2 regions of the Acetoanaerobium sticklandii genome follow, and region 2 is predicted to be linked to the other one. Evidence: riboswitches for the same ligand, from Rfam matches in the RefSeq annotation. Region 2 holds a riboswitch; the other holds the start of a gene.
The links. A riboswitch is a leader RNA that binds a small molecule or an ion and turns the genes downstream of it on or off. The one in region 2 is predicted to bind molybdenum cofactor.
Positions count from the first base shown of each region.

Region 1: linked by a shared signal. The riboswitch ahead of CLOST_RS04360 (aldehyde ferredoxin oxidoreductase C-terminal domain-containing protein) and the one ahead of CLOST_RS10595 (S-layer homology domain-containing protein) in region 2 are both predicted to bind molybdenum cofactor.

Region 1 covers NC_014614.1:960,381-963,589, forward strand. The annotation lists gene CLOST_RS04360 (aldehyde ferredoxin oxidoreductase C-terminal domain-containing protein) at 1-1,547, opposite strand, end outside; molybdenum cofactor riboswitch at 1,617-1,739, opposite strand; gene CLOST_RS04370 (formate dehydrogenase H subunit alpha, selenocysteine-containing) at 1,913-3,209, shown strand, end outside.
Region 2 covers NC_014614.1:2,234,578-2,237,786, forward strand. The annotation lists gene CLOST_RS10590 (two-component regulator propeller domain-containing protein) at 1-420, opposite strand, end outside; gene CLOST_RS10595 (S-layer homology domain-containing protein) at 494-1,720, opposite strand; molybdenum cofactor riboswitch at 1,737-1,857, opposite strand; gene CLOST_RS10600 (Lon protease family protein) at 2,119-3,209, opposite strand, start outside.

The DNA of each region.
Region 1 (3,209 bases), 1.3 Mb from region 2:
AGGCCGTATTGAGCATTTATCATATCTATTAGAGCTTGATAGCCAGCTGGGCTGTCTGCTATACCAAAGTATACAAATAGACACATTCCAGTACTGTCAATTGCAGCTGTACCGATTTGCATAGCACGTGCATACTCTATTTGACCTTCTTTTTTAAGAGGATCTATGTCTGCTCCGACTTTTAGGATGTTTCCTGAGATACAGTATCCTGCAGTGTGGTCTGCGCCCATAGTAGTAGTAGCATATGTTAAGCCGATACCCTTGATAGCACGTGGATCATACGCTGGGATTGCTTGGTCTTTTACTACTGGAACACGATATAGTCCGCAAACTTTTCCAACTATAGATGTTCCTCCTGCTATGATTCTAGCAAGTGGAGTAGGATTAGCCATATCTTTAACTATTTCAAGAACTTTTTCTCCATCGCCCCAAGGAATTAATCCGCCTTCCATTGCAGTAGCAACAGCAACAGCAACTTCTATACTGTCAACTCCTACATCATCCATAGCGCGGTCTATATATGCGATAGTATCGAAATCTTTGATACCAGCATCAGCGCCTAGTCCCCAAATAGTTTCATATTCAAAACCACTTGTGATGTATTTACCTTGTTTATCAGGATACCACTGAGAACAACGAATAACGCATCCTTTATGACATCCGTGTGAAACTTTTCCATCTCCACCACGCTCAGTGATAGTTGCATTTAGAGTTTCTCCAGAGAAATTGTCATTGTGGTCTATTCTTCCACCAGTGAAGTTGTTTGCTGGAAGTCCGCCTGCTTCATTAATAATATTAACTAATACATCTGTACCATAAAGTGCAAGACCTTGGCCTGCAACTGGATGGTCTAATAGAGCCTTTGCAAAAACCTTAGAAGCAGCAGCGAAAGCTTCTGGGTCAGCTACTGGTACTTTGCTTGCTCCAGTTTCATCTATGATTATAGCCTTTACATTTTTAGAACCAAGTACTGCTCCTAGTCCACCTCTACCAGCACTTCTAATATTACCTTCAGGGTCTTTGAAAGAAATATTTGCAGATGGAAGTCTGTGCTCACCAGCAGGTCCTATAATTGCAATTCCAACGTGAGAACCATATTTTTCGCCTAGTATACGAATAGCATCATAGTTTCCGCAACCGCCTAAAATTTCAGCTGGAGCAGGCTCGATAGTAACGCCGTTCATATCTAATTTAATTACATAAAACTTATCGTCGCTTGGTTTGCCTTCGATTACAAATGCTTTAATTCCCATTTTAGCTAGCATTTGAGAAGAAGAACCTCCAGTATTTGATTCTTTAATAGTTCCAGTTAGTGGACTTTTAGCTCCTACAGACATACGACCAGAGTTTGGTGCAGATGTTCCGCTAAGTAGACCTGGAGCGAAGATTATTTTGTTGTTTTTTCCAAGTGCATGACATGTTGGGATAACTTCGTCATTTACAAAGCTAGAAGTAAGTGCTCTACCACCTAGTCCAGCATATTTTTCTGGCACATCTGTAATTTCGTGTTTTAGAGTAGCCATGTCAATTCTAATAAATTTTTGCATGAAAAAACCTCCTTCTAAATTTGGTTTAGGTATAATCGTAGCAGATTATACAGGATAACAGTGAAATTCAGTGTTAACCCCATCCTTTCCAAATAGCGGGAGGCAGCGTAGTTTCCTACTCTACCCATTGGCCAACCTTCATGGCATATATTTCAATACTTTAGAATAGTTAGCTCGGATAAGTTTGATTATTCTGATTATTTTTATATTATCACAAAAGCGACGATTTGTCTATTTTTGATTCCTCATTAAGGTTTACAATTAAAATGTTTATACTTTGTTAAATTTATGCTATATTATTTTTATACAGTTTTTCTTAATAAATATTCTCATTAAGGATTAGTAAAGGGAATGGGGGATGTAAGATGCAGAGTGTTTTGACTACCTGTCCATACTGTGGCTCGGGTTGTACTTTTTATCTTAACGTTAAAGATGGAGAGATAGTTAGTGTAACTCCGAATGAAAAAAATGCAGTAAATGGGGGAAAGCTTTGTTCAAAAGGACATTTTGGTTTTGACTTTGTACATCACAAAGACAGACTAAAAAATCCAATGATAAGAAGGAACGAAAAGCTAGAGGAAGTATCTTGGGAAGAAGCTTTTGAATTTATAACTTCAAAGCTAAAATCAACCATAAAAGACCATGGACCAGACAGTATAGCTTCATTTAGCTCGGCGAGATGCACTAATGAAGAAAACTATTTAATGCAGAAATTAATGAGAGCAGCTATTGGGACTAATAATATTGACCACTGCGCTAGACTCTGACATGCACCTACAGTGTCCGGTCTGGGCACAGCTTTTGGCAGTGGAGCAATGACAAACTCTATAGACGAAATTGATTTGATGGATGAAAAAGATGCGATTTTTGCAATAGGGACAAACACGACTGAATGTCATCCTATTATTGGACTAAAATTACTTCAAGCAAAGGATAGGGGAACCAAGCTTGTAGTAGCAGACCCTAGAAAAACTGATTTGGCTATGCATGCTGATGTATGGTTAAGACAAAAGCCTGGTACTGACGTAGCACTTCTTAATGCTATGATAAATGTAATCTTGAATGAGAATCTAGCAGACAATGAATTTATAAATACTAGGACTGAAAACTTTGAGCAGATGAAAGAAACGGTTCTTAAATATACGCCAGAATACAGTGAAAAAATCACAAAGGTTCCAGCTGAAAAAATAAGAGAAGCAGCTAGAATAATTGCAAAATCAAACAATACTGCTTCCTACTACACTATGGGAATCACACAGCATACTACAGGAGTAGACAATGTGCTTTCTGTTGCAAATCTAGCTATGGTTACTGGAAATCTTGGAAAGCCAAAAGCTGGAGTAAACCCACTTAGAGGACAAAACAACGTTCAAGGGGCTTGTGATATGGGAGCTCTTCCTAACGTTTATCCAGGATATCAAGCAGTTACGGACCCAGCAATAAAAGAAAAATTTGAAAAAGCGTGGAATAAGCCACTTAGCGATAAAGTTGGGCTTACTATTCCGTCAGTTCTTAATGAAATAATGAAAGATAATGTGAAGGTTTTATATGTATTTGGAGAAAACCCAGTTAGAAGTGATCCAGATGTTACTCATGTAAAGCATTGCTTAGAGCATCTTGACTGCCTTATCGTCCAGGATATATTTTTGACTGAGACAGCTG
Region 2 (3,209 bases):
TCTAGCAATCATTGGTGATACTTTTACTTTTTTAGCTTCTGTAAAATCACTTGAATAATATGTATTTTGTAGCTCACTTACTGATTTATTAAACTCAAATCCATCTGCACAAGTAAATTTTACTGTGTAATCCTTATCTGTTTTTAAATTGGTTTTTCCTATTAAATCAAATAAATCATAGCCTTTTGCCTTAACTATCTTATGAAAACTTAAACTATTATTGGTAGAATAAAATCTTTCAGTCATTTTATACTTAGACCAGTCAGATGATGTTATTTTGACTTCGCTATGAATTCCACTGCCAGTAATTAATAGCTCTGTAGCTAAGCCTTCCGCAGATATAGGATTAAATACCATCAAAGAAAAAATCATACATAATGTAAGTAAATAACTTAAGCCTTTCAACCTTCTCTTATCCATACTTATCTCTCCCAACCTATGCAAATGAGCGAAAGCTGTTGCTATCGCTCATTTACTTAATTCTAGACTGTTATTATTTTTTAAATAAAGTATTATAGACTATAGATGCAGCTTCTGCTCTATTGACAACTTTCGCTGGTTCAAAGTTTTCTGTTGCAATGCCTTCAAAAACCCCTTGAGCTTCAAGCCATGCTATAGAATTTCCTGCCCATCCAGGAACTATATCTTTATCTGCATATTTTGACTTTTCCATTACAAACTTAGTCATTTTTGCTTCAGCTACAACTCCAGATTTTACAGCTGCTTTTCCTGCTACTACAGCTATTTCTTGTCTGATTATAGCTTTTTCAGGCTTAAATGAACCGTCTGTATATCCTGTGAATAGTCCTGCATCAACCGCTGCTTGAACATAAGGAGCAAACCAATCACTGGCATCTACGTCTGTAAATCCACCTTTGTATTCTTTAGGTTCATAGCCTAGAGAAGCAACCATAATCGTGCATATTTGAGCTCTCGTAAGGCTAGCCTCTGGGTTAAATTTCCCTTCACCCATTCCATTTATAATTCCTTTTTTAGCAAGCTCTTGAATAGCTACTTCTGCAAATTTATACTCATTAGTTATATCATTAAACACTATAGCTTGTGTTTTTTCAGCATTTGATTCTGTAGTATTATTTGGTTCTGGAATATTAGAGGTTTCAATAGCCTCTCCTACAGAAATATTAACAACCATTTTGAATACAGTTCCAAATTCTCCTGCAGTCTTTACTTTCCTATAAACTGTTATTTCTTCGCTATCAGCATTGTCATCATTATTGATATTTTGGCCGTCAACTTCATAAGCTAAAACATATTTTAGCTCTGGATTAAAAATATCTTTTAGTGATTGAGGATCTATTGCATATCCATCTGATGCTGTAAATAAAACCTGTGCATCATTTGCAGTTACACCTGCTTTTTCTTTTAGCAAGTAAGCAAGACTAACCCCTTTTACCTTAGCAGATTTCTCTCCCGTCTTGCTATTATAAATGTATTCATCTTCGATTTGAGCTTCTGCAGGCATTGCCTTTAAATCTTCTAGTGTAAGCTTTAATTCAGTTTTCAGCCCTGCTCCTGTAAGCTCTACAGCGACCTTGTCTCCCCCCTGTGCAAATACTGCTGATTGAGCTATCAACATTACTAGCACCAAAAAACTTGTTACAAATCTCATCTTTTTCCCAAACATTTTTACATACACCTCTTCCTTTTTTTCAAGTAAATCTTCAAGCATTTTAAGGAAGCACGCACAAAAAAACAGCATGCCTAATGGAATGTTGTTTTGCGCATGATATTCTCCTTTCCATCAGGAGGCCTGATTGTTTCCAATCAAACCCTATCGGCACAGCAACCATAAATTTATAAGTTCACAGGTTGAAATGCTCGGAGATTTATTTAATTTAATAATATTTTAACATACTTAACAACTAGTGTAAATGACAGAACTTTCTTAAAATTTTTCTTTCTAGCTTTATTTATATAACAACTGATTTGAGAATTAATCTTATTCATAACATGAAAAAACCTCCAAAAATATAAGCAATTTTAAATTAACTTATCTTTTCTGGAGGTTTATTTCATCCTATATTTTAGTCATAGTTTTAAAATACTATTATATTAATCTAAAATTTAAATTAATATAATATGAGAGTATAAAATCAATTATTCTTCATCTTCACTATCCTTAGCTTCTTCTTTTTCTTCGTAGTACTTTAAACCTTCGTGAATTTTTTCTTCGATTTCATCATGGCTTAGTCCTGTTAATATTTCTAGTCCCTCTTCAACATTTGAAATAGAATATATATGGAACTCTCCTTTTTGGACTGCTTCTACTACTTCATCTTTGAGCATGAGGTTCTTGACATTTTGCTTTGGAATTATAACTCCTTGGTTTCCAGTTAGGCCCTTTAGCATACATACATCAAAGAAGCCTTCAATTTTTTCATTAACTCCACCTATAGGCTGAATTTCTCCCTTTTGGCTTATAGAACCAGTTACAGCTATATACTGTTTTACAGGTATCTGAGCTATGCTTGATAAAATCACATAAAGCTCAGTAGAGGACGCACTATCGCCATCTATACCTGAATAGTTCTGCTCAAAGGTTATGGATGTTGTAACTGATAAAGTGGTTTCCTTTGCATATTTTTCACCTATATATCCTGAAAGAATGAGAACTCCCTTGTCATGACTAGAGCCACTTCTTCTTACTTCTCTTTCAACGTTTATTATTCCAGCCTTGCCTTTATAGCTAGATGCAGTGATTCTTGCAGGCTTTCCAAATGAATATTCTCCTGTTCCCATGACAGCAAGTCCATTTATTTGCCCTATTTTTTCTCCGTCTATATCTATTAGAAGCGTTCCATCTTCATACATTTCATTTAGCTTTTCTTCATACTTATTATTACGGTATCTCTTTGCATTTATTGCTCTTTGTACATCTTGAGCGGTAACAAATACACTAGTCTCATCACTAAGTGCATCAGCTTCATATAGTATTTCTACTAGCTGGTTATATCTTGAGCTTAGTTTATCCTTGCTGTCAGCTAGTCTTGAGCTGTACTCAACAACCTTTTCGACAGCTTCCTTTGAAAAATGCTTTAGACCCTTTTCTTCGCACTGAGTGGCGATAGAACGTGCAAATTTATATACATTCTCTGATGATCTTTGCATTTCTACATCAAAATCTGCCATAATTCTAAATAGCTTTCTAAAGTCTTCATCATAAGAAAATAAAACACTATAGGTGTAAT